DNA from 2 places in the Halobacillus amylolyticus genome. Region 1 is predicted to be linked to the other one. Evidence: riboswitches for the same ligand, from Rfam matches in the RefSeq annotation. Region 1 holds a riboswitch; the other holds the start of a gene.
What was found. Region 1 has a riboswitch for glycine ahead of serC (3-phosphoserine/phosphohydroxythreonine transaminase). Riboswitches for the same ligand answer to the same signal wherever they lie in the genome.
Positions count from the first base shown of each region.

Region 2: another riboswitch for glycine. It lies ahead of gcvT (glycine cleavage system aminomethyltransferase GcvT); the one in region 1 lies ahead of serC (3-phosphoserine/phosphohydroxythreonine transaminase).

Region 1 is NZ_CP095075.1:1,197,825-1,204,804, forward strand. It holds gene MUO15_RS06295 (phosphoglycerate dehydrogenase) at 292-1,491, opposite strand; gene serC (3-phosphoserine/phosphohydroxythreonine transaminase) at 1,505-2,587, opposite strand; glycine riboswitch at 2,707-2,786, opposite strand; tRNA gene MUO15_RS06305 (tRNA-Val) at 3,156-3,228, opposite strand; gene MUO15_RS06310 (alpha/beta hydrolase) at 3,458-4,180, shown strand; gene MUO15_RS06315 (YjcG family protein) at 4,226-4,741, shown strand; gene MUO15_RS06320 (GNAT family N-acetyltransferase) at 4,741-5,169, shown strand; gene MUO15_RS06325 (DUF421 domain-containing protein) at 5,274-5,948, shown strand; gene MUO15_RS06330 (MBL fold metallo-hydrolase) at 5,935-6,840, opposite strand.
Region 2 is NZ_CP095075.1:370,225-377,204, forward strand. It holds gene MUO15_RS02005 (DEAD/DEAH box helicase) at 1-1,522, opposite strand, end outside; glycine riboswitch at 1,688-1,780, shown strand; glycine riboswitch at 1,784-1,889, shown strand; gene gcvT (glycine cleavage system aminomethyltransferase GcvT) at 1,953-3,053, shown strand; gene gcvPA (aminomethyl-transferring glycine dehydrogenase subunit GcvPA) at 3,072-4,421, shown strand; partial or broken gene gcvPB (aminomethyl-transferring glycine dehydrogenase subunit GcvPB) at 4,414-5,876, shown strand; gene MUO15_RS02025 (rhodanese-like domain-containing protein) at 5,914-6,294, opposite strand; partial or broken gene MUO15_RS02030 (vitamin B12-dependent ribonucleotide reductase) at 6,712-6,980, shown strand, end outside.

The sequences.
Region 1 (6,980 bases):
CTAACTAACCAACTATACCATATTCCTTAGGAAATACTTATGTTCCTCACCCTATCCTCTCTTTTAAGCCTTACTAAATTAAACGGCCCTTTAATGGAATAAAACAGACCATACACTTTCAAAATGTATGGTCTGTATCATTATAGTTATTAAAGTTCTGTGACTACCGAGAAGGTTGTTGGACCTAACTTCAAAAATTTATTAAAAATTCTAGACCTTGTATAAGAGTTTAAGTGCAATAATCCAGCTCAACTCAAGGTGAGGCATTGAAGAAGCGTAGAAATCTTTTTTTTAAATAATGCGGACGGAAACGATGCCTTCGATCTGGTTTATTTGCGCTTCTAAGTCGGGAATGACATTACCGTTTACTTCATTATCAATATCAATCATGGTATAGGCATAATCTTCCCGGCTTCTGTTCACCATGTCAGCGATGTTCAAGTTGTAATTTGATAAAGCTGATGTGATCTGACCAACCATGTTTGGAACGTTATGATGATAAGCTGTCACACGGCGCCTCCCAGTATAAGGAAGAGAAGCATTTGGGAAATTCACTGAATTTTTGATGTTTCCTGTTTCCAGAAACTCCTCCACCTGGCGAGCAGCCATAATCGCACAATTTTCCTCTGATTCTTTCGTGGAGGCACCAAGGTGAGGAAGTGGAATGGCATTTTCCATTTCCAGCACGTTTTCATTTGGAAAGTCTGTCACATACTTACCAACTTTACCACTTTCAAGGGCAGCCGCCATATCTTCTTCGTTCACCAGCCCACCGCGGGAAAAGTTCAGAATATTGACACCAGGTTTCATCATGTTAAATGTTTCTTCATTGAACATGCCGCTTGTATCCTTTGTTAACGGAACGTGCACTGTAATGTAATCAGAATAGGCAAACAGCTCCTTCATTGTCATGGCACGTTGCACATTACGAGACAGGTTCCAGGCAGTATTAACTGAAATAAATGGGTCAAACCCTATGACATCCATATCGAGGTCTAGTGCATCATTTGCTACTAGAGAGCCGACCGCTCCTAATCCAATCACCCCTAATGTTTTTCCTTTTATTTCTTTTCCGATAAATTGTTTCTTTCCAGTTTCTACAAGACTCGGAATCTCTTCGCCTTTTCCTTTTAACGTCCTGGCCCAGGATACACCGGAAAATAGATTACGGGATAACGCCATCAATGAAGTCAGTACTATTTCCTTTACAGCATTCGCATTAGCACCTGGTGTATTAAACACGACAATTCCACGTTCTGTATAATCTTCGACCGGAATATTATTGACGCCCGCGCCTGCCCTTGCAATTGCTTTTAGATTTTTGCCAAATTCCATGTCATGCATGTTATAACTGCGCACCACAATGGCGTCAGGATTCTCACTATCGTTATCTATTGTATAATTCACCTTTTCGAATACATCCAAGCCACGATCAGCAATGTTATTTAATGTTTTAATCGTGTTCAATTTGTCTTGTGTTAATGTGCTCATTTTGTTCTCCCCTTTACTCATGATTATTTTCAAATTCTTTCATAAAAGTGACCAGTGACCGTACACCTTCTATCGGCATCGCATTGTAAAGGCTTGCACGCATGCCCCCTACAGATCGATGGCCTTTCAACGTCTCAAGTCCCTCTGCCTTTGCTTTCTTAATAAAATCGGCATCTAATTCCGCCGACGGGCTGACAAAAGGAATATTCATAATCGAGCGACTGTCTTTATCTACTGGAGAAGTAAACAGCTCCGATTCATCAATAAAGTCGTACAATAGTTGCGCTTTTTCACGGTTGATACGCTCCATTTCCTTAAGCCCGCCAAGCTCTTTTATCCATTCAAAAACCAGTTTCGCCATGTAAATGCCAAATGTCGGTGGAGTGTTATACAAGGACCCGCTATCACTGTGCGTTTTATAATCAAGCATGGCCGGACAGTTTTCCGATGCTTTCCCAATTAAATCTTCTCGAATCACAACGACGGTTAACCCGGCAGGTCCGATATTTTTTTGCGCTCCAGCATAAATCAGACCATATTTAGAGACATCGATTTCTTCCGACAAAATATTCGATGACATGTCGGCTACAAGTGGGATGGTCCCTGTATCAGGAACTTCAGTAAATGCCGTTCCCTCAATTGTGTTATTCGTCGTAATATGGACATAATCCGCTTCCGGATCAGTCATTCCGCTGTCGACTACCGGTATATTAGTGAAATTGGCATCCTCTGAGGAAGCAACCACACGAATGTCACCATATTTCTTAGCTTCTTTGATCGCCTTCTTCGACCAGGACCCTGTATTGACATAGTCCGCTTTCCCACTTTTACCAAGGAGATTCATCGGTACCATAGCAAATTGCTGCGAGGCTCCACCTTGGACAAATAGAACTTTGTAATCCCCTGGAATATCCATCAGTTCTCTTAGCAGCTGCTCAGCCTCCATGATAATCTCTGTAAATAACTCCGATCGATGACTTAACTCCATCACAGACATTCCCGAATCCGCATAATTAACTAACTCTTTTTGTGCCTTTTCTAATACTGGTAGTGGCAATATAGAAGGTCCTGCTGAAAAATTATAAATCCGCTTCATGTTAATCAAACACCTCATTCATATTTATTAAAAATTACTAGTAATCCTTGGTCAAAATAGTATAAAAAAAGAGATTGGGATTCCCCAGCCTCTTAAGTGTCAGAATAACAATAAGTACTTGCTATTCTTCTGTCCTTTTTGCCTGAGATTGTGAACCCTTCGGCGATGCAATAGTTGCATTCTCTCCAGAAACTGCTCCTGTTATAGTGTGACCCATAACAATCAACGCTTATTTAGTTATAAAAATGTTAAGTGACTAGTTTAGTAGATAAAAAGTATTGTATTGTTCGTTTTTAAGACAAGAAAATTTGTATAAGTGGATTATAAAACATATTACCAAACTTCTCAAGAGAGATAAAACAAGCAGTTTATCTCTTTTCTTTATGATAGCGCTTACCTTGTTTGTTTAAAGGGATTAGAATAAAATACGAATATTTTATATATTGTAATAATTTTTATTCGCTTTTTCTTGTGTATTCCACACGCTGAATCATTTAGTGTCAAAACAAAAGAAATGACGCGGCCTCCCCTTTGTTAGGAAACCGCGCCATTTCGGCACTTTGATGGATGATTCCGATTGGGCTCGAACCAACGACCTCCACCCTGTCAAGGTGGCGCTCTCCCAGCTGAGCTACGGAATCACATTATGTAACATTTTGTTGTAAGGACAAGTACTAATATACATGGCTATCGTATCGATGTCAACGATTTTCACTGTTTTTTATTTTATGATGAATTTCTTCCCTTTCAAAAAAGATCGATTCTCCTTTTTTTCAAAATTATATGATAAAATAGAAGTGATACGTTTACATGATTTACGATGCGGTAATTTCCATTAGCAAACTTGCTCGGATGTTAGGAGGTGGTCAAATGGGGAGAGACGGTACAATGCAGGAGTACAGCATCAATAGCCAATACTTAAATGAAGAAATGACGTTAAACGTGTACACACCCAAAAACTTCTCGCCACTGTATAAATACCATTTCTGCATTATGCAGGATGGAAATGACTACTTTCAGATGGGACGGGCTGCAACGCTGAGTGATCAGCTTCATGCAGATAAAGAAATTGAAAATACGATTTTTATTGGTATTCATTATCATGATAAGTTTGACCGTCGGGATAAATACCATCCTGATGGAAAAAGGCAGGGTGATTATGTTAACTTTTTAGTAAGAGAAGTTGTTCCTTTTCTAGATGAGGAGCTCCCTGGCTTTTATATGGGAAATGGACGTACACTGGTCGGCGATTCGTTAGCTGGTACACTTGCACTAATGACAGCCACTCGTTTTCCAAATGTATTCGGTAACGTCATTATGCAAAGCCCATATGTTGACCCTCACGTTATGGAGGTCGTAAAAACGGTGAGGGATTTATCTTCACTGTCGATTTATCATACGATTGGAAATAAGGAGACTTCAGTAAACACCACAGATGGGGCAACAAAAGATTTCTTAAAGCCCAATCTCAATCTAAAAGAATACTTATCACATCAGCCTTTATCTTATGTTTTTCATGAGCTCGACGGTGACCACACATGGAAATCCTGGCAGCAGGATTTAAAGCGAGCTTTACAAACGATATTTGGCTAATGCCGCAAGTAGCGTGTAATGAAAGAAATAGGAGGGATCAACCGAATGAAATATGGTATAGCAATTTTTCCATCAAAAAAAGTACAGGATGAGGCAAACTCTTATCGTAAACGTTATGACCCGCATTACGCTCTGATTCCACCGCATATTACTGTTAAAGAGCCCTTCGAAACAGATGAACAGGTACTTGAATCAACGATTATTCCTGAATTAAAAAGAATTGCCAAAAGTACAACTTCATTTTCCATAAAGATATCCAAAGTTAGTTCTTTCTCACCTGTTACTAACACCATTTACTTAAAGGTCGACCCATCTGACGAAATTGTGAAACTCAATCAGAATCTGCACGAAGGAATTATCCCTGATAATAAGGAGTATTCTTTTGTTCCTCACATCACGATTGCTCAGAAGCTTTCCGATGAGGAGTTCTCTGATGTGTATGGGAGTTTAAGTATGGATAGTTTTGATATTGTAGACAAAGTTGATCGTTTCCAACTCCTCTATCAATTAGAAAATGGGGCTTGGAGCGTCTACGAAACTTTTCGGTTTGGTGAACAGTAATGCATCCGGATATTCGGAAAGTAACAAAACATGAAGAACTTAGCGATGCCCACCGTGTTAGGCGTAACGTTTTTATAAAAGAACAAGGGGTTTCAGAACAAGACGAGCATGATGCCTTCGAGGACCAGGCTACACATATCGTGGGGTATTTTGATGGAGAACCGTTTGCAGCTGCTCGACTCAGATTTATTGAGGATTATGCTAAGCTTGAAAGAATTTGTGTAGAGAAGGCTCACAGAGGCAATTCCTTCGGCAAGCAAATCATTCACTACATGGAAACAGTGATTAAAGATGAAGGATATTCAAGGGCCAAGCTTAACTCGCAAACTCACGCAGAAGGCTTTTATGAAAGTCTCGGATACCGTACTGTGTCGGAAGAATTCATGGATGCCGGCATCCCTCATGTAACAATGATTAAAGATTTATGAACACATGGTCTGCCTTTTCTACAGGCAGGTCTTTTTTTGTATAAAAATTCTCCTTCTCGTCCAGAATGTTAGCTAGACTAGAAGTTTGAGGGACAGGTGATGGTATGGACTACTTGGAAATGTTCGTAGAAATTATATTCGGGTTCGTTGCCCTTTTTCTTGTAACAAAAGTACTCGGGAAAACGCAAATCACCCAAATAACAGCATTTGATTTTATTTCCGCATTAGTTTTAGGAGAACTCGTTGGAAATGCGCTTTATGACGATGAAGTTGGTATTGCCAAAATTGCTTTTGCAGTGATCCTTTGGGGTATCCTTATTTATCTAACTGAAATGATTACTCAAAAGTTTAAGGGGACTAGAAGCTTACTTGAGGGAAGTCCTTCCCTTGTAATTCATGAGGGGAAAATTATGAAGCAACAGCTGAAGAAAAATAAGCTTGATATTAACCAGCTTCAGCATTTGTTACGCACTAAGGATGTTTTTTCAATAAAAGATGTCCAATTTGCGGTTCTCGAAACGGACGGTACGATCTCCGTATTGAAGACATCTGATAAACAAACTCCAACAAAGAAAGACCTGAATCTTCCCTTGTCCGCTGTTTCCTTATCGAGTATTTTTATAAGTGATGGCGAAGTTCTGTGGGATAACCTCAAAGAGTCCGGGTTTGATGAGAGTTGGCTGAAAACAGAACTACGCAATCAGAACATTTCTCGTGTGGACCAGGTGCTCATGGCGGAATATACACCAGGAGAACAACTTTTTGTTATGCCTTATTAGGGGGGAAGAACATCCAGCGGTATTCATCGATCTTATCGATCACCCTATCTTGTTTCTTCAAAGCTAATAAATAAGCTGTGACGGCCGTTCTAAATAAAAGCCATTGAGAAAACTGCTGAACGTTTACATTATAGTAATTGCACATAGCTGAAACAATTTGTTCATGGCTTACACCTTCAGGGTAATTTTGCAGGTAGGTTTCAACCCATTGTAATAATTCGTTATGGTAATGAACATTAGCCTTGACTGTATCTTTGAAGTTTCTTTCATACACGCCATGTCCTGGCAAGGCCCCATCACAAGAAATAGTCAGAAGCCTTTTTAAACTTTTAAGTGTTTCGTCTGCGTCTGTTACGTAAGGGATTTTATGCTTTTGCAATTGCGATTCACTGAAGTATGAATCTGCCGCAAATAAGACTCCCTTGGTAAGAAGAGCGAGTTGATGATAACTATGCCCCGGCAATAAATAGGTTTCAACATGTAATGCCCCGACTTGCAAAGTCCCTTCAGATACAGCTTCATCCACATCCATCTTCGGCCCTTGTAAAAATTTATTTTGCAATTCCGGTAAGGGATCGTTTCCACCAAATAAATACAGAGGTTCAATCATTGGATTTCGCAAAATAGCTTCTTCGAATACAGGGGCAATCGTTTTTATGTTAAAGTGTTTTTGAATGTGGGCAGCACCACCATAATGATCTGCGTGAGCATGGGTAATAAAAAGATGCGTCAACGGAAGCTCTCTTTCCTTGAGTTCCTTGAGCATCTTTTTAATTGAGGGAGTATCAATTCCCGCGTCAATAATTAGACCTGTTTCCCCATCGTGTACATAACCGATATTAACAGCACTATTATAGTAGTAGCAGTAGTCGTTGATTTGTTCAAATGACATAGCAAAAGCCCCTCGTTTTAAAAGATTGCACTTCGTAGACAGGAGAACCTTTCCTATATCTTTTCGCTAAAATGAAGGCCTTTTCCTGTAATTCTAGAATAAAATTTTTCCTGCACACCAAAAGGAACATTAGGATTACG
Region 2 (6,980 bases), 830 kb from region 1:
AGCTGCCGCCGGGTATATGTTCTAAAATATGGTCAAGGTCTCCGACAGCCTGTTTAAATATCTCGATTTTTTCATATAAAAGGTTCAATATTTGATCCTCAATGGTGTTTTCAATCGCAAAATTATAAATATGAACGTCTTTCTCCTGCCCGAAGCGATGTATTCTGCCAATCCGTTGCTCAAGGCGCATCGGATTCCATGGTAGGTCATAGTTGATCATATTGTTGCAAAATTGCAGGTTAATGCCTTCAGCCCCAGCTTCTGTGGTCACCATGACTTGCGCCTTTGTTTTAAAGAGATGTTTCATCCAGTCACGTTTACTCTTATTAAATTTGCCACTAAAAGGAACAGAGGTAATCCCATGTTGTTGCAGATACCATTGTAAATAAAATTGACTGGCCCGATATTCTGTGAAAATAATGAACTTTTCAGCAGATTTATCCATGATTTCAACGACCCGTTTTGCTTTAACGTGGTGGGGAAGTGTGCCTAAACGATCGATTAGTTCTGCCAACATGGTAGATTTGCCTTCTTGTTTGTTCTGCATGGATTGTAATGACATATAACAAGCTTCTCTTGTCGAACAGAGTTCTTTTGCTAACGTCAGCCATGTGAAAGAAGGAGAGTTGGATTTTAAGGCTGCAAGCTCTTCGTACATTTTCTTTTCCTCATCAGTAAAAGTAAGACGGACATTTGTCACGTGTCGTTTTGATGAATCAAGCCCTGTATCTTTCCTGCGGTTACGAATCATCAGCTTACTGAGTAAGGAATGGATATGCTGGTGGGTACCGGAATGTTCAAGGGACGTTTTACGATATTTCTTTTTAAAAGTCGTTAAATCACCAAGGTATCCGGGTTTCAAGATGGAAACTAGATTGAATAAATCACTCAAATTATTTTGGATAGGTGTAGCTGTAAGTAATAAACAATATGTTTTTTTTAATTGCTTGACGAATTGGTAATTTTTTGTTTGATGATTTTTTAATTTGTGAGCTTCGTCAATAATAATCAAGTCATAAGGGATCGACAAAATTTCCTCCTTGTGAGCTTCTCTTTTAGCCATATCAATCGATGTTACAGTAATATCCCAATCCTGCCAGGCTGCCTGTTTCTTTCGGGGAGAAAAGGCCTGAATATAAAATTTCTCGTTTAATTCTTGAACCCACTGATTTACGAGGGAAGCGGGAGTTAAGACGAGAACCTTCTTTGCCATTCCTCGAATCATGTACTCTTTTAAAATAAGGCCTGCCTCCAGTGTTTTTCCAAGTCCAACTTCGTCAGCAAGAATAGCTCGTCCATTCATTTCATGGACAACCTTTTCACATGCATCGATTTGATGATCTAGAAAATTAACATGGGGCAGATGTTTTGGGGATAGTAATCCATTAAACTCTGGGATGGACCGATATTCTAAAGCCTTGTAGCCGAGCTTAAACTCGTTCCATGAACAAAGGGAATCGGGTTGAGCAAGGTTCTCTGACAGAGAGAGTATATAGTCTTGGTCGTAATGTGTCTCAACCATTTGATCAACTCCTATACTAATAATAAAAAGAATTCATATAAATTTGAAATCGGCATTCGTTCTTATGGTAGGCTATGGTATAATGAAGCAGAAATTTAAGATAGTTTGTCACATAGCTTTACAGGTTAGTATGCCCAAATTAATCTAAGAAAATACTAGTAGCGGATGATTGCAAGGGGAGAGACTACTTTTGTGGCGCCGAAGGAGCAAGCAATCAATGATTGCGAATCTCTCAGGCAAAAAGACCTTTGTAGGACGCAACTCTGGAGAGTGTTTACGATAGGTAAACCACCCAAGAAGCAAGCGGACGAAAACGTCATTGTGTACGTTTTTAAAAACGCCAAACTTTCTGGTGAAACGGACAGAGACTCCCGATAAAGCGGTAGAGTCTCTTTTTTTATGCTTAATTAGATCTTATAGGAGTGATAGGATGACTGAATTGAAGCGTACCCCCCTTTTTTCTGAGTATAAGAGGTTAGAAGCGAAAACGATTGATTTTGGAGGATGGGATTTGCCTGTCCATTTTTCAAGTATTAAAAAGGAGCATGAAGCGACTCGTACAAAGGCAGGCCTTTTTGATGTTTCCCATATGGGAGAGGTCACGGTAAAAGGAAAAGACAGTCTTGACTATTTACAAGGGATGTTAACCAACGATGTGTCAAAGCTTGAGCCGGGAAAAGCACAATATACGATTATGTGCTATGAAGATGGTGGCACGGTGGACGATTTAATTGTTTACATGTTAGCTACAGATTATTATCTTCTTGTCATCAATGCAGCAAATCGTGATAAGGATGTGCAGTGGCTTAAGGATCATCAAAAAGGAGAAGTGACCATCACAGATGTCTCTGATGATTACGTTCAACTTGCACTTCAGGGGCCACAGGCAGAACAGGCATTGCAGCAACTGACAACTGCAGATCTGTCTTCGATTAAATTTTTCCGTTTCTTGCAGGATGTTTCGTTCAGCGGTGTTGAAGATAAGGCCATCGTTTCACGTACCGGTTATACAGGTGAAGATGGCTTTGAAATTTATCTTCCTGCTGCATCAGGTCCGGCCCTGTGGCGGGCAATTTTATCTGAAGGTGAAGCTTTCGGGGTGCAGCCAATTGGGCTGGGTGCTCGTGATACGCTGCGTTTTGAAGCTAACTTGGCATTATATGGCCAAGAACTCAGTTCTGAAATCACGCCAATTGAAGCAGGACTTTCTTTTGCTGTGCGAGTGAAGAAAGATGCAGATTTTATTGGTAAAGAAGTACTGAAAAAGCAAAAAGAAGAGGGAACAGCACGCAAGCTAGTCGGTATTGAAATGATCGACAAAGGCATCCCGCGTACCCATTATGAAATATTAGATGGTGAGAAGTCGATTGGATTTGTCACAACGGGGACACAATCACCGACACTAGGAAAGAATGTCGGTCTTGCTCTGCTGGATAGTGAATATACAGACGAGGGGACAGAAGTCACTGTTGTAGTACGTAAACGTAAGTTGCAAGCAAAAGTTGTCAAAACACCTTTTTATAAACGATAAGAATGAGGGGGAAGAGTTATGGAATTCCGTTATTTACCGATGACTGAACGCGATAAACAACAGATGATGGAAACAGTTGGTGTCAAGTCAACAGACGAGCTGTTTGCAGATATACCTGAAAATGTACGCTATAAAGGCGATTTAAATATCAAAGCTCCCAAAAACGAATTTGCACTTATGAAGGAACTCACACAGCTTGCTGGGCAAAATGTCAATCTGAAATCACATACCTCATTTCTAGGGGCTGGTGTGTACGATCACTATATTCCTTCTATTGTCGATCACGTCATTTCAAGATCTGAATTTTATACAGCCTATACACCTTATCAGCCAGAGATCTCCCAAGGGGAGCTTCAGGCGATATTTGAATTTCAGACAATGATTTGTGAGCTTACAGGAATGGATGTGGCTAACTCATCCATGTATGACGGTGGAACAGCTCTTGCTGAAGCGGTTAACCTTTCGGCTGGACAAACGAAGAAGAAGAAAGTGCTCGTCTCAAAAGCGATCCACCCAGAGTCGATGGCGGTTATCCATTCATACGTCAAAGGACCTGGGGTAGAGGTTGTTGAAATCGATCATAAAGATGGTGTAACAGACCTTGATCAATTAGAAAAAGAGTTGGATGAAGATACGGCTAGTGTAGTTGTACAATACCCTAACTTTTTCGGACAAGTAGAACCACTTCAGCAGGTGCGTTCTATTGTAGATACACAAAAGAAAGCAATGCTGATCACCTCAAGCAATCCATTATCCCTAGGATATCTCACGCCACCGGGTGAATTCGGGGCCGATATCGTTGTCGGGGATGCTCAAGTATTTGGAATCCCCGCCCAATACGGTGGACCTCATTGTGGTTATTTTGCTACAACCAAGAAACTTATGCGTAAAGTACCAGGGCGTTTAGTCGGCCAGACCAAGGATGAAGAGGGCAGAAGAGGGTTCGTTTTAACACTGCAAGCTCGTGAGCAGCACATTCGTCGTGACAAGGCGACTTCAAATATCTGTTCAAATCAGGCGTTAAATGCGTTAGCTTCATCAGTAGCCATGTCATCCCTTGGGAAACAAGGATTAAGAAAAATGGCCTGGATGAACATGCAAAAGGCGGCGTACATGAAGCAGCAGCTAGAGTCTGCTGGATTTCCCATTGCTTATCAAGGAGCATTTTTTAATGAACTTGTCGTAAACATTGGCGATCATCTTGAAGAAGTAAATAAGAAGCTTTTACAAAAAGGAATCATTGGTGGGTACGATCTTGGAAAAAACTTCGACAATTTAGCAGGGCACATGCTTGTTGCAATTACAGAAATTCGTACGAAGGAAGAAATCGATCTTTTCGTTAAAGAACTGGGGGATATTCATGGCTAATCAAGACTTTCCACTAATATTTGAATTGAGTCAAGAGAGTCGTACAGGCTTCAGCTTACCTGAGTTAGATGTGCCTGAAACGAATGTGGATGAGCAGTTAGGGGAGACCTACATTAGAAAAAATGAACCCGATCTGCCCGAGGTAAGCGAACTGCAGATCATGCGCCACTACACTGCGTTATCTAAGCGAAACCATGGAGTAGATTCTGGATTTTATCCATTAGGTTCATGTACGATGAAATATAATCCGAAAATGAATGAAGATGTTGCTAGATTAGCCGGCTTCAGCCACATTCATCCATACCAAGCACCTGAGACCGTTCAGGGAGCCCTTGAACTACTGTATGATCTGCAAACGACACTAGCTGAAATTACCGGTATGGATACAGTAACTTTACAGCCGGCAGCAGGCGCCCATGGGGAATGGACTGGCTTAATGATGATCCGTGCATTTCATGAGGGAAATGGCGACTATGAACGAACTAAAGTCATTGTGCCGGATTCGGCTCACGGAACGAACCCAGCTTCAGCAACGGTAGCAGGGTTTGAAGCGGTTACAGTTAAAACAAATGAGCGAGGACTCGTTGATCTAGAAGATTTGAAGCGTGTAATCGATGAAAAAACAGCGGCCCTTATGCTTACAAACCCGAATACGCTCGGCTTATTTGAAGAGGACATTGAAGAGATGGCTGCGATCATCCATGAAGCAGGCGGGAAGCTGTACTATGATGGAGCGAATCTTAATGCCATTATGAGCTACGCCCGTCCTGGAGATATGGGCTTTGATGTCGTTCACCTTAATCTTCACAAAACATTTACAGGCCCACATGGTGGTGGGGGCCGGGATCAGGCCCTGTCGGTGTGACAGCAGAGTTTGAACCATTCCTGCCTAAGCCGATCTTAAAGAAACGTGATGACTCATTTGTATTTGAGGAGAATCGGCCACGATCAATCGGACGAGTGAAGCCTTATTATGGAAACTTCGGTATTAATGTTCGTGCTTACACGTATATCCGCACAATGGGAGCTGAAGGTTTAAGGAAAGTAAGTGAGTATGCGGTGCTGAATGCAAATTATATGATGCGCAGACTTCAAGAAGAATACGAAGTACCGTTTGACCAGCATTGTAAACATGAATTTGTGTTGTCAGGTAAACGACAGAAAAAACTCGGGGTGCGTACACTTGATATCGCTAAACGGTTGCTTGACTTTGGGTATCACCCACCAACTATCTACTTTCCAATCAACGTGGAGGAAGCTCTGATGGTTGAACCAACAGAAACAGAATCAAAAGAGACGCTTGATGCATTTGTTGATGCGATGATCCAAATTTCGCGTGAGGCTAAGGAGGACCCTGAGAAGGTTCAGGAGGCTCCTCATACAACGGTTGTCAGCCGGATGGATGAGACCACAGCTGCGAGAAAACCGATATTACGTTATATCAAAGAAGATTAACAAAAAAGACGCTGCCTTTTTGAGCAGCGTCTTTCCTTTACTTTTTAGTTTTAATTTTGCCTGTCCATTTTTTAAAGCCGCCTTTTAATTGATTAAGATCTGTGTACCCTTTCTTATTCAACATAAGTGCAGCTCTTGAGGAACGTGATCCATTTTGACAATAAAGATACACAGGCTTGTCTTTACGAATTTCAACTAAGCGATTTCTTAATTGTGATAGAGGAATATTTCGTGCACCTAAAATATGGCCGCCATCGAATTCTTTTGGTTCCCGTATATCAATTAATTGTGCCTTTCTATATCCTTGACGGAATTCATCCTCTGTTAATGTAGTCAATACTTTATTTGCCTTTATAAATCGGAACACGCCGAATGCAATTAAAAATACAACGGCACCTAATAAAATCCAAAGTTCCATTCTCTACATACCCCCTCTTCCCCTATCTATTATATGAGGGAATGCGTAGGTTTTCAAAGTATTTTTACAACACATGAAATGAAAATGAAAAATATGTAGATTCTGTTACCGGATTCAAGGCCTTAGTTTAGGCATTTTATACATGTGTGATGATGCAACAGATAAAAAAGTGAAAGAGTTATAAAAAATCAGGGGTGTTCTCTTATTAGCTAAGTTTTTCTTTTGTTTTTGTAAAATTAGTAGATTGACAAAATTGCTCGAAGTTGATCGAAACACAATATATGGGTAGATTACTTAGAAATGAGTACAATATATTGATTAACATTTTGTAAATGTGGTATGTTACCTATAGATATTAATTTAACAACACTATCAGCTTTGAATAGGCAACATGAAAGTCGAAAAGGAGAGGTATACATGCAGACAACAACCACAGGCAGTACGCCAGCAAGATTAAATGTGGATCGGCTGAATGCGGATATTCGCCAATTTGATCAAGTGCACGAAATAACACCAGATATGCACTTAACACATAGCGGAGTATCGCGGTTAGTAATGTTAGACCGCTATGCATTCAAAGATACAGAAAGGCTGACGTTGTCAGAAGGCGATTTCGTTGTTCTTACTGTTAAGGATGACCCGAAATTCCCTGCGCGAGGTTTTGGTTTTATTGAATCGATCGATTG